3 regions of the Edaphobacter sp. HDX4 genome follow, and region 1 is predicted to be linked to each of the others. Evidence: predicted binding sites of a transcription regulator. Region 1 holds the regulator's gene; each other region holds the start of a gene.
What was found. Region 1 encodes LexA, which represses DNA repair genes until DNA is damaged. Its sites were predicted from a motif close to CANTTCGCTTTTTATTCGC; they were not measured.
Positions count from the first base shown of each region.

Region 1 (10,316 bases):
TCTGCTGGAGTTCCACATCCCCGGAGCCTGAGCCGAGGGTTGCCGCTCCCTGGATGCCAGTGGCACGGACCGACCCCGAACCGGAGTGTGCAGTGAGAGTGGCCCCTACATTTTCGATCGTCAGGTCACCCGATCCGGTACCAGCGGCTATGTTGGAGTTTTTGGGAAGGGTGACGTCGTAGTCGATGGAGATGTTGCGGTAGAGATCGCTGGAGTGACGCTCGCCGATGGTGATTTCGTTGCCGTTCTGAACGATTGGCGGATTTTTGGCGATCTGTTGGACGCGGGCTTCGGCGTCTCCTCCCATCCAGTTGTTGCTGCTATGGACGTGGCCGACGATGTGGACCTGGCTGTCGGTGCCTGGTTTGATGCGGATGTAACCGGAGCCCGTAGAGACCGAAACATTGGGGGAGTTGCTGACGTTGAGCGTCCTATCGAAGTTGGCTTCGGCCGCAAAGGCGGTCGTGGCGGCACTGAGAGTGATGGCTACGAGAAGATGACGAGCGTTCATGGATGCCTCCGGTCGATGATTCTGGTTACGCGCGACGAGCGGAGTTGGTTCCGTGAATTCGGCGAGAGATTGTTTTGTTTTGGCGGGCGAGTGCCTCAGTGTTGAATGCTGCTCTTGAGGAGTTTTCCATAGAAGGGAAGAGAGATGCCCTTGAGGAGACGGTTCGAGCTTCGCTCGAAGGAACCCACATCTCGAAGTTGAGATGTGGGGCACCCGGCGTTGTGGATGTATGTTTATGGTTTCCTTGAAGAAACCGCAGATCCTTCGACTACGCTCCCTGCGGTCACTTCGCTCAGGATGACACCCTTGGGAATGGAATGTGCGGAGATTTTGGGGTATGGGAGTTTGATGCTTGATCCGAAGAACCCACATCTCAAAATCGAGATGTGGGGCACCCCGGCACTCGGAACCCGACACCGGACACCCGACACCGCACACCCGGGAACACGGTGTTTGAGACGGTCACGTGTGCGGCTTTGAGGCTGAGAAATCTTGCCAAAAACATGTGAGTGCGGTGGAGATTTATTGTTGCAGGATTACGGTCTCGCCAGGGTTGAGACCGGCGAGGACCTCGGTACGGGTTCCGTTCGAGATGCCGGCCTTGATGTCGACTTTGCGACGGCCTTTCTTCTGGCTGGGATCGGGGACCTCGACGGAGGCGTTGCGGTCTTTGTCGTAGATGACGGCCTGCTCGGGAATGGTAAGAACACCTTTGTGTTCATCCAGGAGAATCTCGGCGTTCGCTGTCATGTTGGCTTTGAGCTCGCCGCCGGGATTGTCGATGGAGACCCGAACCTCAAAGGTCGTTACGTTGTCTTTTTCGACGCCGAGCGGAGCGATCTTGGTGACTTTACCCTGGAAGGTCTTGTCCTTGAACGATTCGACTTTGATGCGGGCGGGCTGACCCATATAGACCTTGCCGATGTCCGATTCATCGACCTTGCCCTGAACGTAGACCTGGGTGGTGTCGCCGATGGTCATGATGAGGGTCGCGGTTGATCCCATCACGAGAATAGAGCTGACGGCGTCGCCCAGCTCGACATCACGCGAGAGAATGACGCCATCCATTGGGGAGGTGACGGTGGTGTAGCTGAGCTGCTCCTCAAGCTGCTTGAGCGAGGCCTGAGACTGCTGAACCTGTGCCTGCGCCTGGTGGAGCTTGGAGGTGTCCACTGCGATCTGCGCGACTGCCTTGTCGCGAGTGTTGGTCGCGGCCAGGAACTTCTGCTCTGCATCGTCAAGGGCCTGCTGAGAGACAACGCCGTCCTTGGACATGGAGAGCGCGCGCTCGTAGGTGTGCTTGAACATCGGAAGGTCGGGAGCCTCGGCGTTGACCTGGTCGTACTGAATCGCTGCCTGGGCGGCGCGAGCGTTGGATTCAGCGGCGGCAAGCTGCGCCTTTTGCGCATTGACCTGGGCGAGAATCTCCACCTGGTCGAGCTGGGCGAGGACCTGCCCCTGCTTCACGTGCTGGTTGATATCGACGTAAAGTTTGGTGACGATGCCCGAAGCTTTGGACTTGAGCTCGACCTTGGTGATGGGCTGCACCTTGCCGGTGGCGACTACCGAACGCGCGATGTCTCCCTTTTCAGCCTTCGCGAGCTGCGAGGGCTCCAGCTTTACACTGTTGCCGCGGGCTGCAACGGCGACCCCGAGGATGACGGCGACGATGAGGGCGATGACGCCGCCCCAGACCCAGAGATTGCGCTTCTGTTTGCGTTGTGTGGCCAAGGTCTTGCTCCCGCTGGTTGCTGTTGCGTTCCGATAGCGATGACGCGTACTGGGATGTGACTACGCAATGGATGGGCCCTGAGTTCCCTGAAATTTTAGAGGAAAAGAGCAGAGAATGGCCGGGCCTGCAACATGGATTTTGAGCGGGAGAGGATACGGCAGTGTTACAGCCTATGCATATTTGCGCAGGACGCCGAGGACCTTGCCCTGAATGCTTACATTTGCGGCAGGTGCGAAGATGGGTGCCATCTCGGCGTTCGAAGGCTGAAGGCGGATCATGCTTCCTTCACGATAAAAGCGCTTGAGGGTAGCATCGGAGCCATCGACGAGGGCAACGACGATCTCTCCTTCGCGCGCGGTTCGGGTGCGCTCAACCAGGACATAGTCGCCGGAGACGATGTGCTCATCCCGCATGGAATCCCCACGAACTTCGAGGGCGAAGACCTCGCGGCTGCCGATGATGTCTCCGAGCGAGATGCTTTCGGCGGTCTCGATAGCCTCGACCGGCTGGCCGGCGGCGATGCGCCCTAACAGGGGGAGGCGGTCGGAGCTGCTGCGCTTACTGCCGCGGGCGGGAAGCACGTCGATGGAACGGCTGCGATTATGGGCCCGCTGCAGAAGACCTTTGTTTTGGAGATTGGTGACGTGTTTGTGGACGGTAGCGAGCGAGCTGAGGCCGAGGCCGCTGGCGATCTCTTCATAGGAAGGGGAGTACCCGTTCTTCTGGGTGAAGCCGGAGAGGAAGTCGAGAACCTCTTTTTGTCGCCGCGTGATAGCCATGCGAAAATTGTAGCGAATAAAAGGCGAATTGCAAGCTACTTTCTTGATGCTCACCCAAAAGTGTGAGGAAGGCCTTCCCGAAGCGGGCCGGCAAGGGACTGATTCCCGTTTTGAAATGTGTCACGCAACAAAACTTCGGATGAGGCTTGAAAGCCCGGCTTCTATAAACCAAGGTAATCACACGCACCGAATATTGAGATTACGAAAGTTATCGGTCGCCAGTTTTGCGAAGGAGAACAAGATGCAGGTTTTGATTGTGGAAGACGATGCTGCGTTGGGATTGTTTCTGGAGAAGGGATTGAAGCTGGAAGGGCATCAGGTCGAGCGAGCGAGCGATGGCGAGGAAGCGCTTGCGCGATTGCAGGAGACCAGTCCGGACCTGCTGGTTCTGGATCTCAGCCTTCCAAGGCGCGATGGAGTCGAGGTGCTGGAAGAGATGCAGGGGCGCTTTGGAAACACCGCTGTCCTCGTCCTTACCGGAAGAAGCATGGTCGAAGAGCGGGTGAAGTGCCTGGATCTGGGAGCGGATGATTTTCTTCTGAAGCCATTCAGCTTTCACGAACTGATTGCGCGCTGCCGTGCGCTGTTACGACGTCGCGAGCGCTTTGCCGACCCGGTGCTTCGGAACGGCGACGTTGAACTGAATCGGATGGAGCGAACGGTGAAACGTGGCGGCATCGCTGTTGAGCTGACCGCGAAAGAGTTCGCACTGCTCGAGTACCTGATGCAGCGCAAGGAGCGTTGCTGCAGTCGCGCGGAGCTGCTGACCAGTGTGTGGCAGATGGCTGAAGACGCGGGAACCAACATTGTGGATGTGTATGTGAACTACCTGAGAAAGAAGCTGAATGCTGTGCCTGCGGATGAGGACGGCGGACATGCGGTGATCGAGACGGTGCGGGGCGAAGGCTATCGCATGGCCGGCATCGCGAAGAAGCTGCCAGGGAGAGCGCAAGTCTACACGGTAGGTTCCGGGACCATAGGTTCGTCCAGGGCAGAGGCGTAGAAGGGAGCAGCGCGAATGGAGAATCTGGTGGAACAGATGGATGTCCTGCTGCATGGATTCTGCCAGCCGCTTACGGTGCTGCAGTGCAGGCTGGCGCTGGGGGAGTTAAGCGGAGAGCCGTCCGCGATGCGAGAGGCGATCGGTGCGGCGCTGGGCGAATGCGCTCGCTTGAATCAGAAGATCGATGCGATGCGAGAGATGTTACAGCGGGCGGAGCTCCAGGACAGATAGGGGAGAGATGGGGATGACGGGCGAGACGGCGATTGAAGGAACGGGATCGATGCAGGCGGCAGTGCTTCTGGCAGCCTCTTCCGTGCGGAAGGTTGTGCTTGCGAGCGCGGATGCCGGGCTGCGTGGGAGGCTCAGGAGCTCACTGAAGGAGATGCGATGGGAGGTCTATGAGGCTGCCGGAGGAGCGGAGGCGATGGCGAGGCTGGAGGATGCGCAGCCGGAGGCTCTGCTGATGGATGGATGGCTTCCTGATCTTGAGGTGGGTGAGTTTGCAGCACAGATTCGTGCGCTGTATCCGGCCGTGGAGCTGATGGGTATGGACGGCGCGGCGGACGGAAGATCGCGGAGTCCAAGACGCAATGAGCTGCTGCATGCGCTAAGGGAGGCACAGGGAGCACGTATGACCGATACTGCAGCGTGGAATGCGGCTCCGGTGAGCGTGCCGGATGTACCGCGCGTCGTGGAGAACGACGCCAGGCGTGTTGCTGCCGAGCCGGTCGCGCTGCTGCCGGAGATGATCGGCGAGAGCGCCGCGATGCGAGAGCTTGCGCACCTGATCCGGTTGGTAGCCCCGCGATCGACGACGGTTCTGATCGAGGGCGAGACAGGGTCCGGCAAAGAGGTGGTTGCCAAGGCAGTTCATCAACTGAGCGATCGCTCGGCCAAGCCATTTGTGGTTTTGAACTGCGCGGCCATACCGGAGGCATTGCTGGAGGCCGAACTGTTCGGCCACACTCGCGGCGCATTCACGGGAGCGGTGCAGTCTCGCACCGGGCGCATTGAGGCGGCGCATGGCGGCACGTTGTTCCTCGATGAGATTGGAGAGATGCCGCTTGCGCTGCAGGCGAAGATGCTTCGCTTCCTGGAGTGCGGGGAGCTGCAGCGTGTGGGCGATAACGAGATGACGCGAGTGGATGTGAGGATCGTCGCTGCGACGCACCAGCCTTTGGAGAAGAGATCGGAGGAGGGAACGTTTCGCCTGGATCTGTATCACCGGCTCGCAGTATTTCCAGTGGAGGTTCCGCCGCTGCGGGAGCGCATGGAGGATGTGGGAATTCTCTCTGAGCACATTTTGGCGAAACTGGGACAGCGCATGCCGCGGAAGCGTTTGAGTGAATCGGCGAAGGAACGGCTGGAGGAGTATGCGTGGCCGGGAAATGTGCGTGAGCTGATGCATGTGCTGGAGCGCGCGACCATTCTTGCCGGTGAGCGGATGGAGATCGGCGCAGAAGAGATTCGCTACCGCAGAGCGACGCGGTAGAAGATTGGAAGTTGAAATAGAAGACAGCAGGTCCAATCGCTTAGAGCGCTCTCATTCGAGGGCGCTTCTTTTTGGAAGCCGGAGTGCATGAGGAGAGGTGGAGGTCTTGCGATGCAGGTGACGACACCATTGAGCGATGCGTTGACACGCTATCTGGATCTGACCACGGAGCAGATGAAGCTGACGGCGGAGAACATGGCGAATGTTGATACTCCGGGATACAAGACGAAGGGCTTTGATTTCGGGCAGGAGTTTCTGAAGCAGATGAGTTCGACGGATACTGCGGGACCCGCTGAGGCGCAGGCGCAGACGGTTGATGGACTGGTTGCGAGGCCGGACGGCAACAACGTCTCGATGGATCGTGAGGGCGTTCAGCTCGCGAAGGCGCAGCTGCAGTTCAAGCTTGGCGTGCAGTTGCTGAAGAATGAGTATTCCTCGGTGATGAGCGCCATCCATGCGGAGGCGAAGTAACAGATGAATTTATTTGGCGTTATGGATGTGAGCTCGTCGGCGTTGAAGGCCGAGCGTGTTCGGGCCGAGGTGGTGGCCTCGAATATGGCGAACGCGGAGACGACGCGGACTCCGGAGGGCGGACCATACCAGAGGCATCATGTGATCTTCGCGGCGGAGGGAGATGGCAGCGGATTTCAGCATTCGCTGGTGAGCCATCTGGTTGGCAACGGTCCTCCTTCTCTCAATGGAGCAGATTTGTTTGGCGAAGATCTGACGGCCGCGAAATCGGTACCCGGTGGAGTCGCGGTTACGGGCGTGATCAGCGATGCTAGCGCGCCGCTGCGCCGCTTTGATCCGCAGCACCCGGACGCCGGACCGGATGGCTACGTCGCTTATCCGGACATCAACCCGCTCACCGAGATGGTGGACCTGATGGGGGCGACCCGATCTTACGGCATGAATGCTTCAGCGGTGCAGGCGGAGAAGAACATGGTGGCTTCGTCGCTCGAGATTTTGAAGTAACTGGCAGCTGAGATTTTTACATTTGGTTTGAGGTGATTCGATGAACGACGTGTTGATGAAGAGCACCGTTTCGACGACAGATGGATTTGCCTCGCTGGCGAGTCGCGGGGTGAGCGCCGACCGCAATGCGGATACGCCGTTTTCGGGACTGCTGCAGTCGATGATTCAGCAGACAGGTGAACTTGACCACCAGGCGGCTGCAACGGTGAGTGGCGTTTTGAGCGGCCAGGGTGTGGATATTCACCAGGCGATGATTGCGACCCAGAAGGCAGATATGGCGTTTGAGCTTGCCCTGCAGGTAAGAAACAAAGCCGTCGGAGCCTACCAGCAGATGATGGGCATGCAGTTCTAGACATTGTGAGTAGACCTTCGCTGCAGCCGATGTGGAGCTGAGCGATACGGACCACCATGCCGGCGCCGCACGCCGGCCGAATGTGAGAGTGAGCAGACGGGATGGCTGAGACAGGACAGACGGAAAGCGGAGAGTTGCAGCGGACCGAGCCCACGCCTGGCAGTTCGACGGGACTTGCGGCCAGAGCTGCGACGATGGCCTCGACGCTGCGAGAGAGGATCATGTCGCTTCCAGCTGGGAAGCGAAACTCGCTGTTGGCCTCAGCGATATTTATTGCCGCGATGGCGGCTGCGATGGTCTGGTATGCCGGACGTCGTGATTGGAGTCCACTCTTTACGGGACTCGAAGGCAAGGATCTCCAGCAGGTCTCGCAGGAGCTTGCCGCAGCAAACATTCCTTACCAGGTCACAAGCGACGGAGGCGGCATCGAAGTTCCGGCAGAGATGAGGGACAAGGCCCGCATGGAGGTTGCCACCAAGGGCATGCCGCAGACGGGAAGGCTGGGATTCGAGTTGTTCGACAAGCCGAACTGGGTGGGCAGCGAGTTCGATGAGCGGGTGAACTATCAGCGTGCCCTCGAAGGCGAACTGGAACATACGATCAGTACGCTTGGCGTGGTGCGATCGGCGAGAGTGCACCTCGTGCTTCCGAAGCAGTCGCTGTTTACAAGCGAAGAGCGCGCGGCGAAGGCCTCCGTGGTGCTGAAGCTGAAGCGCTCATCTCTCGAAGACGAGCAGGCCGATGCAATTCGCAGCCTGGTTGCAGGAGCGGTGGAGAACCTTAGTCCAGACAACGTCAACCTAGTGGATGCGGATGGACGCGTGAACCTTAAGCCGCGTTCCAAGAATGCGGTCGCTGCCGACGTGGAACAGGAGATGGAGGCCAAGCTGGTGGCGATGCTGGAACCGCTGGCCGGGCACGACAACGTACGGGCTACGGTGAACGTGAGCTATGAACAGGGCACGGAAGAGCGAACTGACGAGATCTACGATCCCAATCAGTCGGCGACGTTGAGCCTGCAAAAGAGCGAGCAGGTCTCTGAACAGGCCCAGAGAGCGATGGGAGTGCCGGGAACGGCAAGCAACTCGCCTTCGGGTGCGCCAACAGGGGCGGTGCAGGGATCTCAGGCGGCGGCAGCTCCGGGTACACCTCCACTGCTGCAGAAGGAGGCGTTGCCGGTGTACCCGCAGCAGGGCGCCGGCGCCGGTCAGAGTCTTCGCGAGGAGAGCGGTACCTATGGAGTGACAAAACACCTAATCCACAGTGAAGAGGGTCCGGGTCGAGTGAGGCGGATTACAGCTGCTGTGGTTGTGAATGACCGCAGCATCCTTGAAGGGACGGGCAAGATACAGCAGACGGTGTGGAAGCCACGAAGCTCCGAAGAGATGCGGAGGCTGGAACAGCTGGCCCAGGCAGCCGTGGGCTTTGACGCTCGGCGCGGCGACCAAGTGGTTGTGGAGAACGTAGGCTTCAGCACAAATTCACCAGAGGCGAAGCCTCCTGTGATGGAGCAGGTGATGGAGCAGGCCCGCACCCTGGCCCGAACGCAACCCGGACTGGCAAAGACTCTGATTCTTGGCCTCTGCGCGATGCTGCTGGTGCTATTCGTCCTGCGACCGATGGCGCGCCAGGTTACGGAGATACTGCGGGAGCCCGCTTTGCTTCCGGCTGGAGGTGGTGTGGCGGCTCTCGAGGCCGACTCCCAGCCCATGATGGGAGAGCCCGAGTTTGCGTCCCTCTCGCTACCGGGGAAGACGAAGGAGCAGATGCAGCACCAGGGCATCTTCGAACAGGTCGCAGAACATATCCGGCGGGAACCGGTGCAGAGCACACGCCTGCTTGAGGCATGGATCGGCGCATCGGAGGAGATGGATTGATGACGCAGCATGGAAGGGGTGCAGCCACACAGTCAACGCAGCAGCGCAATCCGCTGATGCTTCCCGCGTCGTCCGGATTCGAGCCGCTGGATGCCTCAGGGCTGCGCAAGGCGGCGATCCTGATGGTGGCCCTCGGCGACGAGCTGGCCAAGACGCTGTTTCAGAGCCTGTCGGAGAGCGACGTCCATCGGGTGACGGAAGAGATCACGCGATTGGGAGAGATCAAGGCGCAGAACCTGACCCAGGTCCTTACCGAATTTTATGGACTGCTGGAGACACAGCAGTACATGGTGCGCGGAGGTCCGGAGTATGCGCTGCGCGTATTGACCGAGGCGTTTGGTCCGTCGAAGGCGGAGGCGCTGCTGGCACAGGTCCGGAGGATCAAGGAGCGTGCGAATGGTGACATGGCGGCTCTGCAGAAGATGGATCCGCAGCAGCTGAGCAAGTTCCTGGAAAGCGAGCATCCCCAGACCGTCGCGCTGGTGCTGGCACATGTCGATGCCAAGCGCGGGTCGATGATCCTTATGCAGCTGCAGCCGACGATGCGCGTGGACGTGGTGAAGAGGCTGGCGGAGATGAGACAGTTCTCACCGGAGATGGCCCAGAAGGTCGCGCTGGTGCTGCATCAGCGCATGGAGGGCATGGGCAACGGCGGCAGGAAATCTTACTCAGGCTTCAAGGCGGTGGCGGAGTTGCTGAACCGTGTGGATCAGACGGCGAGCAAGGTGATCCTCGAAGAGATCGAACAGGAGGAACCAAAGCTCGCAATCGGAATCCGCAACCTGATGTTTACCTTCGAAGATCTTCTGACGGTCCCGGCGGAGAGTATTCGCGAGTTTATCGCCGCGGTGGATAAGAGAGTCCTGGCGATGGCATTAAAGGGCAGCCGCGAGAATCTGAAGGCCCATCTGTTCAAGGCGATGAGCTCGCGAGCTGTCGAGATGCTGAAGGAAGACATGGAGGTGATGGGGCCGGTTCGGATGAAAGACGTGGGACTGGCCCAGCAGGAGTTGTTGGCGCTGGCCCGGCAACTGGAGAGTGAAGGAAGAATGATGCTGAAGATGGGGCCTGACGATGATCTTGCCGTTTGAGAGCCTGGCTGAGGAAAAGAGGCCTGGGATGTTCCCGGTGGTTCCTTTGGAGTTTGAGGATCTCAGGGAGACCCTTCCGGAAGGCGTATCGGATGACGTGCTGGCGGCCATGCCATCCGCAACGGATGATCCGTCACGCACTGCGGCGTATGAAGCGCTGGAGGCAAGACTGCAATCTCTTAGCACTGTGCACGAAGAAGAGATCGAGACGGTTCGCAGGGAGACTCGCGAGGCTGTCTGGCAGGAGCAAGCCAAAGAACTGGACGAGAAGATAGAACAGGAGCGTGCGGCGGTTGCCCGAGTCTGCGAGAAGTTTGCCAGCGAGCGGAGACGATACTTTGCGGAGGTCGAGGGGCAGATCGTTAAGCTGTCACTCGCGATTGCAGCGCAGATACTGCACCGCGAGATCAAGATAGATCCCTTGTTGCTGCAGGGAACTGTAAAGATCGCGCTCGAGAAGATGCAGGGCAATGAGACGGTTAGCCTGCGAGTCCCTGAAGGACA
Region 1 is NZ_JAEDXW010000005.1:152,171-162,486, reverse strand. It holds gene JAO29_RS07335 (DUF4097 family beta strand repeat-containing protein) at 1-511, opposite strand, end outside; gene JAO29_RS07330 (efflux RND transporter periplasmic adaptor subunit) at 1,034-2,242, opposite strand; gene lexA (transcriptional repressor LexA) at 2,414-3,022, opposite strand; gene JAO29_RS07320 (response regulator transcription factor) at 3,264-4,025, shown strand; gene JAO29_RS07315 (hypothetical protein) at 4,041-4,256, shown strand; gene JAO29_RS07310 (sigma-54 interaction domain-containing protein) at 4,270-5,517, shown strand; gene flgB (flagellar basal body rod protein FlgB) at 5,605-5,988, shown strand; gene flgC (flagellar basal body rod protein FlgC) at 5,992-6,492, shown strand; gene fliE (flagellar hook-basal body complex protein FliE) at 6,533-6,844, shown strand; gene fliF (flagellar basal-body MS-ring/collar protein FliF) at 6,946-8,721, shown strand; gene fliG (flagellar motor switch protein FliG) at 8,721-9,812, shown strand; gene JAO29_RS07280 (FliH/SctL family protein) at 9,796-10,316, shown strand, end outside.

Region 2 (10,316 bases), on a different contig from region 1:
AGAACGCCACACAACGCTGTCTGTCCCATTTGGAGAGATGATGAACCGTAGGGAAATGTTGAAGGCCGGAAGCGCGGCGTTAGTGGGAGCGGCAACGGCTACGACAGAAGCTGAAGAACGAAAATTTGTGTCATCCTCAACCGTCGAACAATGGGATATCTTCGAACAGACCTTCACGGGCCCACGCGAGGGCAATCCCTTTTTGGACGTATGGACTCAAGCCGTCTTTCGCAAGGGGTACCGCGACGTTAGGGTGGATGGATTCTATGACGGAAACGGCATATATAAAATGCGTTTCATGCCGGATGAACCGGGCACCTGGACCTTCGAAACAGATAGTAATATTCCGGAGTTGAAAGGCAGAAAAGGCTCACTGCAGTGTGTTCCCGCAAAGTCTGGCAATCATGGGCCTGTGCGCGTACGCGATTCCTACCACTTCGGATATGCAGATGGCACACCATATTTTCCTTTTGGCACGACATGCTATGCGTGGGTCCATCAGACTGAGGACTTGCAACGCCAGACGCTTGAGTTCCTACGTAGCGGCCCGTTCAACAAGATACGTATGTGCCTCTTCCCTAAGTGGTACCAGTACAACCACGGGGTTCCCCCTCGCTTTCCCTTCCAGCGTAGGGATGACAGCAATGACTACACACATTTTGTTCCGGAGTTCTTCCAACACATCGAAGATCGTATCCAGGATCTTCGCGCCCTGAACATAGAGGCCGACCTGATCCTGTTTCATCCCTACGACCATTGGGGTTTCCAGGAGATGCCTGCAGACGTGAATGATCGATATCTGAGATATGTGATTGCTCGATTTGCCGCTTATCGAAATGTGTGGTGGTCACTCGCGAATGAATTCGATCTGATGCGGAAGAAGAGCAGTGCAGACTGGGATCGGTACGCTAGCATCGTGACTGAGACAGATCCTTATGCACATCTGCGGTCTATCCACTACAGCCGTGCCCCCTATGACTACTCCCGCACATGGTGCACGCACGCCAGCGTTCAGGACTACGCCTTCGATAAGGCTCCGCAGTGGAGAGTGGATTGGCGCAAACCCGTCATCTTTGACGAGTGCATGTACGAGGGCAATATCAATTCACGTTGGGGTAATCTCTCAGGGGAAGAGATGACGCGCAGGTTCTGGCTGTGCACTGTCGCCGGCGTTTATGGAGGACACGGAGAGACCTACGTAGACGAAAATGAAATTGAGAACGATAAAGCGATCCTTTGGTGGTCTCATGGCGGAACATTGAAAGGATCCAGTCCGAAGCGAATCGGTTTTTTGCGCAAGCTGTTGGAGGACATCGGAGCACAGGAGGGCGGCCACATTGGACTAGAAGCCATAGAGCCGGTGTACTATCTTGCGGCAAAGCGTAGCTCCAATCAGGCAATCCTCTGGTACTTTGACTTTCACGAACCAAGCTATTATGACTTCCCTCTTCCTGAAGGAGCGAGATTCAAAGCTGAGTGGATCGATCCGTGGCAAATGACCGTGAAGGCGATTGAAGGTGTCTTCACCGGAAAGAGCCGCATCAAGCTACCTGGAAAGCCATACCAAGCCATAGTCTTCCGAAAGGTTTAGCTTTTTCTTGATAAGCGGATGAGCGGCTGTATCAATTGAACAGTTAGCTGGTCTTTAATAGGCCAATCAGATCAATGGAAATCGTGTGAATGGATCTCCAACGCCCGATCGTGAAGTTCCGTGAGCTTCGTTGCCCTTACATGGATAACATCATCCAGGTTTTGCAGCATCCCTTCAGCTAAAAGAAATTTGCTTCTCGTCACCATAAGTCTCTGGTTCTCATAAAGAGAAGGAGATATCACGACATTAGCGATCCCCGTCTCATCTTCTATTGAAAGAAAGATGAATCCCTTGGCTGTTCCTGGACGCTGGCGTGTAATGACACATCCAGCAACTCTTACAAAATCACCGTTCCTACAGGACTTTAGTGCGTGCGCCGAAAAAATGTTTTGCTGACGTAATTCAGCACGACGGTAAAACATGGGGTGATTGCCCGTCGTCAGACCAGTACCACGATAGTCTTCAACAAGGCGCTCTTCGGTATTCATCTGTAAAAGAGGCGTACGGTCACCTTCCCCTGAGTGGTCTCGTAGATTGCAAAGAAGAGCGCCCTCCCGCTTCCCTGCTTTTTCTATCTGCCATAATGCATCCCGACGATGTTCAACTCCACTAATTTTATTCAGCGCACCAATTTGCGCGAGCAATACCAGTTCTTTTCGATTCAGAGATGGCACTCGAAAGGCCAGATCTTCCAAGGAGGAAAAAAGTGTCCTCTGTTTCCTTGCAGACAATAACGCCTCTGCAGCCTGGCGACGAAGCCCTTTTGCATACCTGAGTCCTAAGCGTAAGAAAAGAGACCCATCTAATTCGTTTGCCAGCGTGCAATTCCACTCCGACTGCTGTACATCGATCGGCTTTACACGAAGACCGTGTCGCTGAGCATCCTTAATAAGAACGGCAGGTGAGTAAAATCCCATGGGCTGATTGTTCAAAATAGCGCAGGTAAACGCAGCAAGATATTTGACTTTGAAATATGCCGACGCATAAGCGAGCAACGCGAAGCTGGCCGCATGCGATTCAGGAAAGCCGTACAGCGCGAATGAGCTGATGTTCTCAACAATGAGATCCTGGGTCTTCACATCAATGCCCTTGGCGCTCATTCCATTTCTTAATTTGACCTCCAACTTTTTCATTCGATCCAGGATCGACGCATCCCGACCGCGCGACGCAACTCCTCCGCTTCGGCGCCAGAGAAGTCCGCCACTGTCATCGCGATTCGAAGCAACTGCTCTTGAAAAAGTGGAACTCCTAGCGTTCGTTTTAGTATTTCCTCCAGTGAAGGGTGCGGGTAGGTGATCTCCTCTTTTTCTTGACGGCGACGGATATATGGATGCATCATGTTCCCAACAATAGGACCGGGACGAATGATCGCTACCTGGACCACAAGATCGTAAAAATTTTCCGGCTTATTTCGCGGTAGTGAGGCCATCTGTGCGCGACTTTCAATTTGAAACATACCCACCGTATCGGCGCGCTGAAGTGTTTCGTAGACGTCCTTATCTTCAGGAAGATTCGCCAGATCTACCGCATCTCCATAATGGCGCGAGATGAGCTCCAGGCTGTCATGAACTACAGCCATCATGCCCAATCCCAACAGATCTACTTTGATAATGCCTAGATCTGCGCAGTCTTCTTTATCCCATTGCACCACCGTGCGGCCGGGCATTGAGGCACGCTCCAGCGGAACAATCGAATTCAAATGATCCTGGCAAATCACCATGCCTCCTGAATGCTGTCCAAGATGGCGAGGGAGATCTTTGATGCGTGTACAGAGTTCAAGATATTTAGCGATTCGTGGATGTTTAAGGTCAAATCCGGCACCAGCGAAAGAGTGCTCCATCGTGTCCGTCTTTCCGCGCCACTCCCACTGGCCTACCAGATTAGACAGTCGACTTAGGGATTCTTGATCAATTCCAAGAGCCTTTCCTACCTCGCGCGCAGAGGATTTACCCCGATAAGTTATGACATTCGCAGTCATAGCAGCACCCAATTCTCCATAGCGCTGGTAGACATACTGAATGGCTTGTTCTCGTTTGTCTTCAGAGGGAAGGTCAAGATCGATATCAGGCCATTCACCTCGGTTTTCGCTCAGAAAGCGTTCAAAGAGCAGGTTCATTCCGACAGGGTCGATTGCTGTAATCTCCAGCGAATAACACACAGCCGAGTTGGCCGCACTACCCCGACCTTGTATGAGGATGTCGTTTTCTTTGCAGAAATTGACGATGTCCCAAACGATGAGGAAGTATCCGGAAAAGCCCAGCCGCTCAATAAGCGCGAGTTCATAACCCACCTGTTTTTTAGCTTGTGTTAAAAGATCACGATTATTCTTTTGCCCATATCTCTTCATTACCCCCTCGGCCACTCGTTTTCGGAGAAAGCTATCCATCGTCTCTCCCTCTGGAACGGGATAGCGAGGAAACTCGTACCCCAGGTCACCCAGCCTAAACTGAAGACGCGAAGACAGCTCACATGTATTCGATACGGCGTGAGGTATATCTCGGAAAAGCCTGTTCATCGCACGTGGCGTGCGTAAATAGCGTTCGCTATTGAATGCTAAAAGTCGCCCGGCACAATCCAGATCGGTATGATTCCGAATTGCTGTGAATACATCCAGAATCTCCCTGTCACCGGGTGTGGCATAACGAACTCCATTGGTTGCTAGTACAGGAAGTTTTAATGAATCCGCGATTCTCAAGGCGGCCTGATTGCGCCACTCCTCTTCGCGTTCATAATGGCGTTGCAACTCGACATAAACATTATGCTGGCCGAAGATACCTGCTAATTGCGCTACAACCCGACGCCCCTCTTCTTCTCCTCCACGAGTTAATGCAGCGGCTAACGGTCCTTCGGTTCCACCAGTAAGGCAAACCAGGCCCGATCCATATTGCTCCAGATCCTGGAGCGTCGCTGCACCTTCGGCCTTGGTCTTTTCTCGCATCTTAAACTTTGTTATCAGCTGACATAGGTTCTGGTAGCCATGGCGTGATTCACACAGCAGTGGCAACCGCGCTGCTTCAGGAGAATACTGGTGCGGAAGCCAGAAAGGGGGCGCAAGTCGAAGACCAAGATCGGAGACGGATATCTCGGCTCCTATATGAGCCTGAACATTGTTTCTTTCTGCACTTGTGTGGAAGCGTGCTGCTCCGTAGAGCCCGTTTCGGTCCAGAAGAGATATTGCGGGCATCTCTATCTCCACCGCACGCTCCACAATATCCTCTGGCTGTGAAGCTCCTTCCAGGAAGCTGAAGGCACTCGCTGCATGCAACTCAACGTAACGGTCAGTCATAGATTCCCACCATCTGCCAGGCTCGCCCAGATCGATCTCTCTTAATGCAACAACACAGGAGTTCACCCTGCTGATCTCTTGCAACCACATCCCACTCCTCTTCTTCCCAAGGTGTCGAACTCCACCAGTCGCCTCCTCTGCGCCAGGGTCCGTACGCGAAAGCAACGTCATAGCGCTTCCGCTGAAAGAAAACTGCCTTCAGGTTTTCTTTATCGATCACCACTTTCAAAGAAAGTGGATGGCGGAAACGTCGCATGGCGAGGAAGGATTCAGTCGAAGAGAGATCTGCCGATTCAGAAGTAGACGGGACGGAAAAAGTCTCCATGAAGAACGCATCGTGTTGGTGCGTATCCTTTAGAACCGCACGTCCTACTCGATCCTCTCCAACGATGGCTCGAATCTTCGTGAGGGTTACATCCAGCTTTACTGCTTCCGGCAGCTGGGGTGAAAACAATCCCAGCTGAAGTTTGCTTGTGGGCTCTGGGTCCGCATAGAGTCTCAAGGTTAGAACTGCTGCTTGCGGTGGATAAGACTGGAGATGCAGGTGAATGAGTTTTAGCCAAAGATGGAGATCGTTGCTTGGAAGAACTGACCTAATCGTGTGGGAATAAGTAGTCTTATCTTCAAGAGATGAATCCAGCGTAACCGAGGCAAGTGCAAGAACTCTGGCTGCTGCTCGTATCATTAGCTTTTCCAGCAACAGCCTTATAACGAATAGCAAGGAATCAACATCTTGTACGGGATGATCGAGATCCTGATATTCTTCGAGCTTAAATTGAGGTTCTTTCGGAACGAACAGATGGGGTAGTTCGCCAAGGGCTAGCCGACGAAGTCGTCTTCCTTCCTGTCCCATGCGGGCTATTAGTGGTTCTTCAGTCAATGCGGCAAGCGCGCCAAGCGAGCGAATCCCCCATCGCTCAAAGGTCTTTGCCTCTTCTTCCGATAATTGAAGAATAGAGAGCGGCAAGGGAGCCAGCACCCTGCTCTCCTCTCCTTGTGCGATAACTACCGAGCCCGTTCGCGACATTCCTCTTGCCATACAGACAGCAGCATGGAAGTTGCGGCTTATGGCTATGGATGCTGAGACCCCAACGTTTCTCACCTGCTGCAAGAGTGCTTTAGCTAATTTTTGAGGAGATCCAGAAAGTCTTGCTGTTCCCGAAATATCGAGAACACAGGCGAACATCTCAGCTTCCATGAGCTCTTCAATTCGTGGAGAAATTCTTGACGCACACTCCAGGAGTGCTCCCCGTGTATTTTCCTCTTCGCCACGCGACCGAAAGAGCAAAACAACAGACGTAAATGTATCTACCTCTGCCTGTGACATCCCTCGAACAATCCCGGCCCGCCTTGCGTGTCCATTCAGAGAACACACGGTGCGAAACGGAGCATCCCCATCCATGACTACGCAAGGACGTTGACGGAGTTGGGGCCGCACACGAAGCAGTGATTGTGCAGGAAACTCTTTTATGTAAAGACATGCATAGAGCTCTCCACGGCCTGTCATCGCCGACCTGACCAGGTGGTTCGGCGGTACCAGTTCACAGCCTCATAACTATGCGGCTGTTTCTTTAAACCAGGAATACTGGCAGGCGAAGGCGTAAAGCGCTCCCTTATCACCTCGATGTCAGTATTCAGGCCTGTGAAGAAAGAAATTGATCTCTGGCTTTCGTTCATCTCACGTGCGCGCAATTTTAAAATCATATTGGAGCTGCTTTTAGCGCAACTCTTCTGCGTGAGCAACAAGAAACTCGTCTGAGTTCGCTCAGCTGCTGCCCTGTAACGGAACCAGGTGGACAGTGGCACACGCAATACGTACTCAGGTAAAACGCTTCCCATATCCAGAGTAATCAAACTGAAACCTCCGGATTGCAATAAAAGATCAGCTACCTTCAATGCCTGACACATCTCTTCAGATCTAGGCGAAGTGGAAGAGACGTGTTCGTTAGAAGTTCGACATCTCACCCACAGGAGTCGTCTTAGATCAACCCCGGTTGCGGCCGCCGACTCGGGGTCAAGGGCATCGGCCACATCGATCCAGGCGCACACTTTGCCGGCCTGAGTCATCCGCGCTGCAAAGCTAAGAGCTAAAGAGGTACGACCTGAGGATTCCTCCCCAACCACCTCCGTCACCGCACCAGCAGGCAAACCACCGTTCAATGCTCCGTCGATAGAAGCTATGCCTAAGCTCGTCACAGGCCGAACGGTTTGCGGGCGAGGCGTCAACGCCCCAGGAATCCGGTTTCCGAGCACAGTTTCTATTTGGGTGCGTATCTGCGAGGCGGAAGTCATAACTTATCTTCGCCTTATCTTCGCCATAAATTTCCGCGAAGTCAACTCGGGGATCTGCGGAAGATCTGCTCATCCAACCCGCTAAGCTCCTGCATGTTTATGGCTTATTGCCTTAAACTATTTTGCTGATTTTCTTTAGATCAGCGATAAAGGCTGCCTTCTCCCGTTGCCGATCTTCATCAGTGCGTGCTCTGAGAATCGCAGAAGGGTGAACCGTTGCCATGACCGGGGGCAATCCTTCTCTGGTGATCAACGTTCCTCTTTGTTGCGTCACCTTGAAGCTCGGGCCAAGTAGAGATTGAGCAGCCGTCGCACCTAAGCAGACAATCAGGCTCGGTCGAACTGCATCCATTTCTGCATCCAGCCACGGACGGCATGCCTTAATCTCCCTCATGGTGGGCTTTTTGTGGATGCGTCGTTTTCCTCGCGGCTCCCACTTGAAATGTTTGACGGTGTTGGTCACATAAACCTGGCTACGGTCGATTGCAGCTTGCTCCAGACATTCATCCAGCAGTCTGCCTGCAGGACCAACAAACGGATGCCCTTCCAGGTCCTCACGATCGCCAGGTTGCTCCCCAATCATCATGAGTGCAACCTGATGATCACCGCTTTTGGATTCAAGCTGGATCTCGCCAAAGACGGCATGCGTTGCGTGCCGGTACAAATCACATCCCTGACACTGTTGCACCGCTTTACGCAAGACTGGGAGCGTCCGTTTTGGGGGGAGATAGGGCTCGGCATTTGGCAGCGTAGGCATATGCCTTTAGATGCGGAATTATGCGGTCGAAGCGGCAATCGGGTCCCCGAGCTTTTACTAAGGCTGGGAGCCTAATCACTGCATTCTTGTCCCAGTTCGTAAGCCGTAAAATCTCGAACCCAAATTCGCTCCGAGTTCAGGTCAAAATTTCTCTTAAGGGCGTTCAGGCCACGAGTGTTTTGGGTAACGTCGCATGAGCGTGCGCCGAACTTCAGGGTAAAGTCTTTGCCAGAATCCTGAAAGGTCGGTCGTAGTTTGCACCGCTCGATGATTGGGAGCTAGCAGGTGCATAACAATGGGCGTTCGATTCACACCAATTCGTGGTGTCTCTCGCATTCCGAAAAAATCCTGGAGTCGCGATGCAACCCACGGATCTTTACCATTCTCATAGTGAACCTTGCTCTGGCGGCCACTTGCCAGGCGAATACTTTCGGGTGCTCGCTCTCTAAGAATGCGCTGATCTGCGCTCTGCTCCAGCTGAGAGAGGAAGCCTTGGCCAGCCTTTTCCAATTCGGCAAAACTGCTCAGCCCTGTACACAGCTGGCGAAAAGCTTCAGAGACATCTGGCTGTGCCAAGGCTGCAAAATTAATTCTAGCCAGCAAGCGCTCAACGGACTTGCGATCGACGAACCGATCAAGTCCCGACTCCATCGCTTTTCTGTGAAGTAATTCGGTCGCACTCGCACCTGAAGCTACACCACGGGTCTCCTGGAGAACTAGCTCGTCGTATACGAACGCACTCACCAACTCGACCCGTTCGGAGATGCGATTCCATTCAAGGTTTTCTCTCTCTCGTACATCCTCCGGGAACAGATCGATCAACCATTCTGGCTCGATTCGCGCCATCATTCGCGCAATGGGAACCGATTTGTCCTTCCGATCCTCTACATCCAGCACGACCATGAATTCATATGCAGGGACTGAGCCATGAATCTCTGCAGTCGTGCCGTTTGATAGTTGAAGCTGCTTTCCTGCTCTTCGCCTCGCAACCCGATCCGGAAAGCCGCTGAGAATCGATATCAGCACAGATTCGTCATCAACATCATGTCTCTGGACTGACCGTCGAGCAATTCTTCGAAGCTGCTGCAAGTGGCGACGAAATTGAAAATCATGCGGTACAGCATCCATCGCTTCCAGAACGTCGTTCGTCTCCGCCCGGAGTCCGACCTCCAGAAGCGCCGCTATCTTACAGCCTTCTTCCGATGCCCCACGGATGGAAGCTTCTTCCAGGATGCGCGCGAGTCGCGGGTGCAAAGGATATCTCTCAAGCCGCGAGGCCATTGTGCCTTTCGCTCCCAGCCGGTCCAGCAACATCTGGGCACCTTCGACTGCAGACTTCGGAGGCGCGTCGATCCACTCGAATGCATCTGGTCCAGCCTCTCCCATCGCTCGCAAAGATAGGCAGAGCTTAGACAAATCGGCATTCAGGATTTCAGGCACATCCTGCTCCGGGCGTAAGGCATAGTCCTCTTCAGGGTAAAGACGTATCACCCTGCCAGGCCCTGTGCGCCCCGCCCGCCCCGCCCTCTGCTTCGCCGATGCCTTGCTGATCCTTTGAACGCGCAGCGTTGGCAACCCCGTCCAGGGTGAATAACTTGAAACTCGCGCCAACCCACTATCTATGACAGCAGTTACACCTTCCACGGTTACGGATGTCTCTGCAATATTCGTGCAGAAGATAAGTTTCGGTTGGTTGGCCGGCATCAACGCACGATCCTGCTCTTCTGTTGATAACGACCCGTGCAGCGGGAGCATCAAAATTCCATTCTGCGAGGCGAGGCTGTCGCACTCTCGCATCGCCTGTCGTATCTCAGCTGTTCCCGGCAGAAAGATCAGTGTGTGTCCCTTGTTTCCCGTACTCAGCAGTAGAGCCACCGCGTTTCGAATCTGGGCAGCAAGAGATTCGGAAGAGTAAGGAAGATGTCGGATCGAAACTTCGAATAACCTTCCCTCAGAACGAATCACCGGGCAGTCGCCGAGGTAAAGGGCTACAGGAGCAGCATCCAGGGTCGCCGACATAACCACAATCTTTAACTCAGGACGTTGTCTTTGCAGGCGTTTCAGCAGACTCAAGGCAAAGTCGCCGTCCAGATGCCGCTCGTGAAATTCGTCCAGGATAACCGCGTCCACACCGACCAGATCGGATTCTGAAACGAGGCGCCGGGTGAGGATTCCTTCTGTCACATATCGCAGCCGTGTCTTCCGTCCTCCGACCTCTTCAAAGCGAACCTGGTACCCCACCGTATCGCCGATGCCTTCACCTAGCTCTGCGGCAACTCGCAAGGCTGCCATTCGTGCCGCAATTCTGCGCGGCTCCAGAACGATGATCTCTCCCTTAACAATCTCAAGAAGCGCGGGTGGAACCCGGCTCGTCTTTCCTGCGCCCGGCG
Region 2 is NZ_JAEDXW010000002.1:280,943-291,258, reverse strand. It holds gene JAO29_RS03625 (DUF5060 domain-containing protein) at 38-1,591, shown strand; gene JAO29_RS03620 (helix-hairpin-helix domain-containing protein) at 1,663-2,691, opposite strand; gene JAO29_RS03615 (DNA polymerase III subunit alpha) at 2,721-4,967, opposite strand; gene JAO29_RS03610 (DNA polymerase Y family protein) at 4,870-6,384, opposite strand; gene JAO29_RS03605 (recombinase RecA) at 6,381-7,169, opposite strand; gene JAO29_RS03600 (UdgX family uracil-DNA binding protein) at 7,282-7,926, opposite strand; gene hrpB (ATP-dependent helicase HrpB) at 8,080-10,316, opposite strand, start outside.
Region 2: the regulator LexA is predicted to act here: its motif matches at 7,175-7,193, upstream of JAO29_RS03605 (recombinase RecA).

Region 3 (10,316 bases), on a different contig from region 1:
GGTCTCGATCATCAGGGTGTAGTCCTGTGCCAGAAGCCGCTCCATCAGCGGGATAAGTTCACGCGCCTGCAGCATGGGCTCGCCCCCCGTGAACTCAATGAGCCTGCAGGGAGCCAGCGCTTCGATTTCGCTGACGATCTCATCCTGAGTAAAGGGCTTACCGCCTGTGAAGGTGTACTCGGAGTCGCACCACGCGCAGCGCAGGTTACATCCCGCCAATCGTACGAAGATACACGGCACTCCGGCGAAGGATGACTCTCCCTGCACAGACTTGTAGAGCTCTATAAGGTGCATGATTCAGTTACTCGTAGAAGCGTGCGAAGCTGGTATCGGTCTCGTACAGGGTGCAATCTTTTACTCGTACCCGGCCCTCGGTCATGTCCCGAAGCTGCTTGGTCGTCTCCTGATAGAAGTAGCGGGCCAGATTCTCAGCGGACGGATTGACAGTGGTGAAGGGTTCGAGGTCATTGATCATCTGGTGATCGAGATAATCCACGACAGGCCGCATTACCTGCTTCAGTAACTTGAAATCAAGAAGCAGACCGGCTTCGTCCAACTCTTCGCCGATCAGCGTGACAAAGACGCGATAGTTGTGGCCGTGCGGATTCTCGCACTTGCCGCGATAGTTGCGGAGGTAGTGGCCGGAGGAGAATCCAGCTTCTACAGTCACTTCAAACATGGTCTTTCCGATACCTTTCAGCGGGCTGCGCAATGATGAAGGAAGAAAAGGGCGCAAGCCTCAGCCTGCACTTATTGTACCGGTTTCGCCACGGTCAGGGTTTACGCCTGCGCAGGCGATCCTCCTCGGCTCGCCTCTCCGCCTGCTCGAACAAGGAGGAAAGAATGCCTCCCAGGGCGACGATCAACGCAAGCACCAGCAGAGCAAGTCCCATCGTCCGCCACAGGGAGATATCTCCCGGCGATCCTGGCTGCTGCGCAATATTGGTGTAGGCCACTCCGCAGGAGATAAGTGCGAGCGCAAAGAGCGTCGCAGCGAGGATATAGAGATTGCGTCCCATCGATTCCTCTATTCTACGGCTCGCTCGAAGAATCGTTCGACATCGCTGATGTCATCCGTTCGCCTGTACGGGGGCAGACTGTCAAGGAAGATGCGGCCGTAGCGCTGGCGCTGAATGCGGGGATCGAGAAGCATCAGAACCCCACGGTCCTCCAGCGAACGGATCAGCCGGCCAAAGCCCTGCTTCAACGTTATGACCGCATTCGGAATCTGGTAATCAAAGAATGGCTTGCCGCCCGACTCTTCAATCGCGCGCATTCGCGCCTCCACCACGGGATCAGTGGGAACAGCAAACGGAAGCCGGTCAATTATGACGCAGCTTAGCTGTTCCCCCTGTACGTCCACGCCCTGCCAGAAGCTCGAGGTACCGAACAAAACCGCGTTCGGAGTGTCGCGGAACTGCTGCAGGAGAACATGGCGCGGCGCACTTCCGTGCAACAGTAAAGGAAACGGCAGTTCCGCCAGCATGCGCTCGTAGATCGTCCTCATCTGGCTGTAGCTGGTAAACAGGCAGAACGCACGGCCGCGGGTGATCTCGAGCACTCGACGGATGCGCTCCGCAGCTCGGTCGGTAAAGTCCGGCTCCCGAGGGTCTGGCATCGTAGGAGGAAGATAAAGCAGCGCCTGCCGCTCATACTGGAAGTGCGATGGCACAATCAGCTCGCGGGCTGTGACCAGTCCTAAGCGCTTACGTATATGTTCGAAACCACCCGAGACTGTCAGGGTCGCCGAAGTCAGCACCACGGTCGAGTAGCTGTCGAAGAGAGCAGTGGACAACAGCTCCGACACGTCGATCGGCGTGGCCTGCAGATGCGTATTGAAAGCCGTATTGCCATAGCCCCGTGCAAGACTGCGCACGCCACCGGTGGCACGACGCTCAATCCAGAAGACCGTATTGTGATCCGTCGATTCCAGCAGAAAGGCAAGATGAGCACGGATATCGGCGGCCCTTTTGCGCAGCCCTGCGGACTCTTCCACGTTCTTTACCCGCTCCAGCTCACCCTCCAGCCGGGTCAGAGCGTTCAGCGTAGAAGTGTAGTAATCGCCGCTCTCCTCAAGGAAGTCCGCACGATGCAAAAACGGCATCCGACCCGGTCCACGCGTATCGTCCGGAAGGGCCGAGAAGAACATCTTCGAACGGCTTTGCAAGCTGGAGCAAGCGCTCTCGATCGCAGAAGTGGACGCCTGCTTGGCTCGCAGCATGATCTCGACATCGCGCACGAGTTCATCCACGCGCTGGGTGCTCAGACCGATCCCGAAGTAGTTGGAGGCGACCTCTTCCAGTTCGTGGGCTTCATCGAAGACCACCGCCACCGCTTCCGGCAAAATACCTGCATCCGGAGCGTTTCCCGCCTGTTGCTTGATGCTGAGATCAGCAAAGAAGAGGTGATGGTTCACAATGACGATGTCCGACTCGAGAGCCTTGCGCCGCATTGCGGTGATAAAACAGCGCTCCCAGTCGGGGCAACTCTGCCCAAGGCAGGCTTCCGTGCGGGCGTCGATCTTGTGCCAGAGCGCAGAGGTCTCGGGCAAAACATCAATCTCCGCCCGATCTCCGGTCTCCGTCGTCTTCTCCCACGCGGCGATCTGATGAAACTGTTCGATCTCTTCAAGTCCATTGAGCAGCGGATTGTCACGCAGTGCATACAGTTTGTGCCGGCAGAGATAGTTCCCACGGCCCTTCATGTAACAGACCTTCAGTGGACCCAGTAGCGATTCCAGAAACGGGACGTCTTTGAAGAAGAGCTGCTCCTGCAGGTTCTTTGTTCCCGTGGAGATAATGATTCTTTGCTGATGCTCCCGAGCCTTGCGTAGTGCGGGAACCAGGTACGCCAGCGTCTTGCCTGTTCCTGTACCGGCCTCCACAATCAGGTGACGCTTGTCTTCAAATGCCTTCTCCACGGCACGCGCCATCTCGTACTGACCCCGTCGGTGCTCAAAGGCCAGCGACGAACGGGAAAGAATTCCACCCGGCGCAAAGAACTCATGCAGTGACGGCAGCCTCTCGCCGGGTTGGAGTGGCGGAGGCAAAATCGGGATGGACGTAGGCGCGGACAAGGCGAAGAAGCAGCAAAGAGCTTGCTGGTTTCTATAATAGACAGGTTGCGTTCCGCCGCTTGCTGAGTGGCGATTTTGGAGTGACCTCGTTGGCGACCCCTGCGAGGAGAAAGCTGGAACTTACCGGTGGCAAAAAACGATCAAAAACGGCTCGGGAAAAAGCATCGCCAGGCCACCACGCGTCCCAAGAAGGGGCGATCTCCCAAAATCGCTCCCACGACGGGGGCAGTCGATCCTCGTAAGCGCAAGCAGCTTGCCTCCAAAAAGGCGGCGGCAGAGAAGCTCAAGAGGGTTCCCCGAAAGTCGCCGGAGCGTGAGGCACGGGTTACTCTTCGGGGAGATCAGAGGCGTCCTCCCGTAAGCGTTAGACCGGTGCCCGTAGGCCCGGGCGCCGAAGCCGATGAAGTCGAGGAGCAACAAGCCTGGCATCAGGCTGAGGTCAATGCATCCCGATACAGCACTGACCAGGATGCGCCCCATACGCAATCTCCCCTGATTGCGGTCTGCGGAAGACCAAACGTCGGCAAATCGACTCTCTTCAACCGTCTCACCGGATCGCGTCGATCCATCGTCGGCGACGAGCCGGGCATCACCCGCGATCGCATTTACGGTGAGATTGAGTGGGCCGGCAGGCAGGTTCGCGTAGTCGACACCGGCGGCGTCGTTCCCGATGACGAAGCCCTGATTCCCAGTGAGATATTCCGCCAGGCCCAGGTCGCTCTCTCTGAAGCCGATGCCATCGTCATGGTGGTCGACGGCCGCACCGAGTTGGCAGCGCCGGATATCGAACTGGCGCGTCTACTGCTGCGTGGCGGAAAGCCGATCTTTCTTGCTGTCAACAAGATGGACTCGGCGGAGCTGCTCGCAGGAGCGGAAAACTTCCGCAGTCTCGGTCTACGCAACGTTCTTCCCATCTCAGCCGAGCACGGAACCGGGGTAGGAGACTTACTGGATGAGGTCTTCGCTGCTCTACCTGTCGAGACCGTGGCTGAGGAACCGACCGATGTCATGCTGACCGCCGAGGATGAGATGGCAGAGGACGAAGATGGTCCCGCTCCGGTCCGCAAGCTCCGCACACACGGCGAGTACGAGCAGAGCGAGACCAAGATTGCCATCATCGGTCGCCCAAACGTAGGCAAGTCCACCCTGCTGAACGCGCTTACGGGGACCAGCCGAGCTATCGTGTCCCCCATCGCCGGAACTACCCGCGACGCAGTCGACGAGGTCGTCGAGCGAGGAGGTCACAGATTCCGCTTCGTCGATACCGCCGGCATCCGGCGCAAGGGCAAGACAAAACTGATGGCCGAGAAGCTGTCGGTCATCATGGCGCGCAAGCATCTGGAAGCAGCCGACGTCTCTCTCCTCCTGATTGACGCGACCGAAGGGGTCGCTGCGCTAGACGCGAACATCGGCGGCTACGCCCACGAGAGCGGCAGGAGCGTGATTATCGTCGTCAATAAATGGGATGCCGTCACGACAGCAAGAACCGACGGCAAAGCGCCTGCCGACAAGAAGGTGTACGAACAGCAGGTCCGGGATGCATTGAAGTATCTCGATTACGCTCCCCTGCTGTTTATCTCGGCCGCTGAAGGCAAGGGAGTTGATCAGGTCTTCAAAAAAGTTGAGCTGGTGGCTCGTGAACGACGCAAGCGGGTGTCCACCGGGAACATGAATCGTTTTCTGGAGCGCGTAGATTTCCAGAGAGCCTCCGTTCCTATGTCGAAGCGCGTCCGGATCTACTACATGACGCAGGCCGCGGTGGCTCCGCCAACCTTCGTGCTATTCACCGATAAAGACGTTAAACTGCACTTTGGCTTTGAGCGCTTCCTCGCCAATCAGATTCGCGAAAGCTTCGGCTTTATCGGCTCGCCCATCTGGTTCAAGGTTCGGGCCCGCAACAAGAAAGCTGCGGATTAGGCTACATTCTCCGCTCTCTTGAGTGAAGTCTCCTGCAGCCACAGATCCCAGGCCGCGAGGGCCCGCTCACACTGGATGCGATGGCGCTCCTTCTTGTCCCGGATCTTTTTCCGCAGATCCTCTTCAAGAGGGAGCAGGAGATCGAACGTTACATTGGCAGGCTGGAAGTTCCTGGCTTCGCTATGAGTGATGTAGTGCATCAGAGACCCGTGTGCGCTGATACGCGGTGCCGGGACAGGGGTTTGCCCATGCGCCAGCGCCGCAGCGAAACGGCCGGCAAGCAGGCCTCCGGCAATGGATTCCGTGTAACCTTCGACGCCGCTGAGCTGGCCCGCAATCAGAATGTTCGGGTGAGCCCGCAGTGCGAGAGTCTCAGTCAGCACGGTAGGGGAGTTGATGTAGGTATTTCGGTGTATCTGACCCCAGCGCAAGAAATTCGCGTTCTCGAGTCCAGGGATCAGGCGAAGCACACGAGCCTGTTCGCCGTACTTCAGGTGATTCTGGAATCCGACAAGGTTGTAGGAATCCGCTCGGAGATTCTCCTGGCGTAGCTGAACGACAGCATAGGGCCAGCGTCCCGTCTTCGGATTCGTCAGGCCCGCGGGTTTCATGGGGCCAAAGCGCAGCGTGTCCCGGCCCCTCCGAGCGATCTCCTCGATCGGGAGACAGCCCTCAAAGTACTTCGCGTCTGCACCCGAGACATCGGAACCTGGTATCCGCTCCCACTCCTTCGCCGGAACCATCTCGGCGCTCGATAATGCGTCGATGAAACGGTCATACTCTTCCTTGGTGAAGGGGCAGTTGATGTAGTCGGCCGTTCCTTTGTCCCAGCGTGCCGCAAAGTAGACCTTATCCATGTCGATCGTGCTGGCATCGACGATGGGAGAGATGGAATCGTAAAAGGCGAGATGCTGCGATCCGGTAAGCCTCTGCAGCTCGGCCACAAGAGCCGGTGAGGTAAGCGGTCCGGTTGCAAGAACGGTAATCTCGTCTGCCCGCTCGCCAAGGCTCGTAACCTCTTCTCGAACGACCGTGATGCGCGGATTCTGCTCAATCAGTGCAGCCACCTTTGCGGAAAACTCCACACGGTCGACTGCCAAAGCATGCCCGGCCGGAACAGCACTATCGTCCGCCGCAGCTAGCAAAAAGGAGTTGGCTCTACGCATCTCCTGCTTCAACAGCCAGGGAGCCGAATTTTCGCTTTCGGACTTCAGAGAGTTGGAACAGACGAGTTCGGCGAAGTCAGATGTCTGGTGAGCCTCAGTAGACCGTATCGGTCGCATCTCATACAGGGTTACATCACAGCCCATCCACGCCGCCTGCAGGGCAGCTTCCGGGCCAGCAAGGCCTCCGCCGATCACTTTGATCTTCTTCATCATGTCTATTGTCTCGCGGATGAGAGTACCGGAGCGTGGGTCGCTAGAGGAGGAGGCCGATCGCAACACTCATGGCGGGGAAATGGGCGAACTTGCTCTTCTGCTCCAAGCGGACATCCACCGCAAACGCATGCTACTCTTACCTTCCTCCCCAAAGGTTAACCGGGCCCCGTTCCTATTCCTTGGAGGTAGTAATGAACTTATTCCGCAAACGGGCGTCAGCCAAAATGGCTGGCCGACGACAGTCTGGATCTTCAATCTCGAACATCCTCACATTTGCAGCATTGGCAACGACTCTTGTGGCCGCACAAGCCGCCAGGGCTGACTCGTACAGCTTCTCCTTCACGGGTGGAGGTCTCAGTGGTTCGGGCACCATCGTAGTCTCGAACGCCCCGGTTCCCGGCGTACCCGGCGGATATCAGATCACAGGAATCAGCGGAACTTTCTCAGATTCCATTGCAAACTTCTCGGGCGCTATCACCGGCATCCAGCCGACTTCTCTGCCCTCCGGTATCAACCCCGACGGCACATTCATTCCGCCGGGCAGCCAGGCTGACGGGTTTGGCTTCTCTTATGACAACCTGTTCTTCCCCGGCGGAAATTCGCCGGCCGTATGCCCTCCCCCTGCGCCCGGCGACCCGGAGCCTCCCTATCCCTTCGGTGGCGGCGTGTTCGATATCTACGGCATGCTCTTCAACGTTGAGGGCGGCTACACCGTCGATTTGTGGAGCAACGGTGTGGTTCCCGGAGCAGGCCTCACCTACGGTGTCGGCGATGCGCTCAACGGGGTCGTGCTCAACACCTTTGGCGAGCCCTTCTCAGGCACCAGCGTGGATGTGACGACCGCTGCGACACCGGAGCCGGGTTCTCTCCTGCTTCTGGGAACCGGTCTTCCCGGCCTGCTGATTGCGCTGCGGCGGAAGCTCGGGCCGTCGGCTGGCCGGACTGCCTAGAGCGTCACATCTGCTCGATTACGACCTGCGCGGACAGAACGGACCCTGCATCATCGGGCTACCTGTCTGCGCAGCCGTGGTCACTTCTTCATAGCGATCTATCTGTTCCCGCCGCTACTTTTGGATTTCCGTGGGCGGCCAGATCCTTGAGCGCATCACCGTCGATACGCATGATGCGCCACTGCTGGAGCATGTGCGCTCCCATCTGTTCATAGAAGTCGATCGCCATCTGGTTCCAGTCAAGAACATGCCATTGAAACCGATCGCCCCTTTCGAGAGCGATGGCAGCGAGACGGGCAAAGAGAGCTTTGGCGATGCCTCTGCGACGGAACCGGGGGCGAACGAAAAGATCCTCCAGATGGATTCCCGCGTTTCCGCGCCACGTCGAATAAAACGGAAAATAGAGCGCCATCGCCGCCGGTTCACCCGACCATTCGGCTATCAGGCACTGGAAGACTGGCCGCTCGCCGAAGCCGTCGCGCACAAGGTCTTCAGCGGTGGCGATAGCCTCCTCAGGCTGCCGCTCATACTCGGCAAGCTCCCGGATGAAGATCAGCATCTCGGGAACGTCAGCAGGAGTGGCCTCGCGAATAGTCAGTGGTGACGGGGACCCCTCTGGTGAATCGCCGGTCAATTGCTCAGGTACGTTCATAACACCTTTAGGGATTGGTACTGGAACCAGCTTTCGTGGCGGCTTTCTGTGCCGAGAGCCACTTATTGAAGGGAAGGGAGAAGGCGAAGAGCTCCTTGCCGCCAGAGGTGTGGATCATTTTGATATAGATCTCCGCTCCCTTCAGGGGCGGGTCATCGAGGTCTTTGACGTCATAAAACAAGTAACCGGCTACCGTCGAATGAGCGGTTACGGTCGTTGTCTTGAATCCGAAGTCCTCATCATCCTGGGTGATCTTTTTGTCGATAGGGGGTGCATGCCTGGAAATCGGTATGGGGATGATAGGAACTTTGCGTCCTACAGCATCTTTGGTCGAAAAAAGCCGCCGATTGATGTCGTCCAGGGTCGCCGCGGGATATTTGTCCCGGTTGGCAGTGATGAACTGCATCCGGGCCTCGCTAAGGTCGAGCGGGGCGTCAGAATCGTTAGTAACAATCACGCGGACCGGGATGAGCGAGTGCCGGATGTAGGGCAATCGGAAGAAGTCGCAGTTCTGCGGCTCGGTACAGGGGTCGATCGCGACGGTAACATGCTCCTGCGGATGAGTCTCGAAGACTGGATACTGATTCGCGGGCTCTGGTGGCGGAGCCTTTTTGCCACCTGCAAAGACAACAGTCGAGAGCGCCACCCCAAAGAGGGCGAACAGAAGTGACGTTCGTAACATAAGGCGGATGTAGGGTTTCATCGCTAAGTTGATTATCATCTTCGCTGGTGGACCTGGTAAAGCAAGGGGACGGGCTCGGTTGATTCTTGCGGTTTATAGCGCGCTGCTGGTTGTAACTCTGGTACTGAGCGCTCCGTGGTGGCTGGTACGTATGGCAACCAGCGGGCGATACCGTGCTGGCCTGGCGGGTCGCCTGGGAAAGGTTCCAGCATGCCTGGCGGAGGCAGCTGCCGGACGAAGAGTCATCTGGCTGCATGCGGTCTCAGTCGGAGAGGTGATGGCAGCGACAGAATTGGTCGAGGAACTGCACAATGCTTTGCCGGAGTGGGTCATTGCTGTCTCTACTACGACTGAGACGGGCCAGCGATTGGCGCGTGAGCGATTCGGAGCCCGATCGCCCGTTTTCTATCTGCCTTTCGACTTCGCGGTCCTGATTCGCCGCTATCTGCGTGCGCTCCACCCCGAAATGGTGGTGCTTATGGAAAGCGAGCTTTGGCCAAACCTGATGGACGTGTGCTTTTCCCAGGGAATCGCTCTTGCGGTGGTCAATGCGAGGGTATCGGATCGTTCCCTGCCTCGCTATCTACGACTGAAGACATTGTGGCGGCCCCTGCTGATGCGGGTGTCGCTGTTTCTGGCCCAGAGCGAAGAGAATGGCAGCCGGCTGGTCAGGATCGGAGCACCAGAAGACCGGGTCAAAGTAACGGGCAATCTTAAATACGACGTAAAAGCTCCCGGCGAGAATGCTATGACAAGCCTGCTGCAGGAACATCTCCCGACCGATGCCAAGGTGGTGATTGCAGGAAGCACCCTCGACGGCGAGGAAAGGATGTTGCTGGCAGCGTGGCCCCGGGTGCTGGAGGAAGAGCCTGAGAGCATTCTGGTCATCGCCCCGCGCCGGCCGGAACGGTTCGGCACCGTGGCGACCCTGGTGGAGTCTTCAGGCTTCGATGTCGTGCGCGCAAGCGAGCTTCGCGGAGGAGGAGGCGTGAGGAGGCGCGAGGGTGTGATTCTTCTGGACACGATCGGCGACTTGGCATCGGTATACTCCCTGGGCAGAGTGGCGTTTGTCGGCGGAAGCCTTGTGAAGATGGGCGGCCATAATCCGCTGGAGCCAGCTCGGTTTGGAGTCCCGATCGTGATGGGGAGATCGAGCGAGAACTTCCGTGAGATTGTCGATGCGATGAAGGCTGCGAACGCAATCAGGATCATCGAGACGCACCAGATAGCAGGAGCTTTCGTCGAGCTACTGAGAGACGAAGAGAGCGCTCGCGCAATGGGCGAACACGAACGTCAGGTGTTCCGAGCACAGGCAGGAGCGACTTCCCGGACAGTTGCGTCACTGCTGGACCTGCTGGACAGGAAGGCGTCATGAGGCGAATTCGCCGGGGTCTGCTTCCCTTCTCTCCGCTGTATGCAGCGGTAGTGACGGCGAAGCGCCGGATGTACAGCCTGGGATGGCTGAAGCCGAAGCGGCTCACGTCGCCGGTCATCAGCGTTGGAAGCGTGTCCGCTGGGGGCGCAGGAAAGACTCCGATGGTGCTGATGCTCGCCACCATTCTGCGGAGACGTGGTTATGCAGTCAGCATCTTGACTCGGGGATACGGTCGAGCCTCCAACCTGATCGAGCGTGTGGACGCGTCTGACGATCCGGAGTGGC
Region 3 is NZ_JAEDXW010000021.1:86,167-96,482, reverse strand. It holds gene JAO29_RS18335 (7-carboxy-7-deazaguanine synthase QueE) at 1-294, opposite strand, end outside; gene queD (6-carboxytetrahydropterin synthase QueD) at 302-679, opposite strand; gene JAO29_RS18325 (hypothetical protein) at 774-1,019, opposite strand; gene JAO29_RS18320 (ATP-dependent DNA helicase) at 1,028-2,932, opposite strand; gene der (ribosome biogenesis GTPase Der) at 3,203-4,993, shown strand; gene trmFO (methylenetetrahydrofolate--tRNA-(uracil(54)-C(5))-methyltransferase (FADH(2)-oxidizing) TrmFO) at 4,990-6,369, opposite strand; gene JAO29_RS18305 (PEP-CTERM sorting domain-containing protein) at 6,564-7,322, shown strand; gene JAO29_RS18300 (GNAT family N-acetyltransferase) at 7,411-7,974, opposite strand; gene JAO29_RS18295 (hypothetical protein) at 7,982-8,677, opposite strand; gene JAO29_RS18290 (3-deoxy-D-manno-octulosonic acid transferase) at 8,736-10,031, shown strand; gene lpxK (tetraacyldisaccharide 4'-kinase) at 10,028-10,316, shown strand, end outside.
Region 3: the regulator LexA is predicted to act here: its motif matches at 3,078-3,096, upstream of JAO29_RS18320 (ATP-dependent DNA helicase).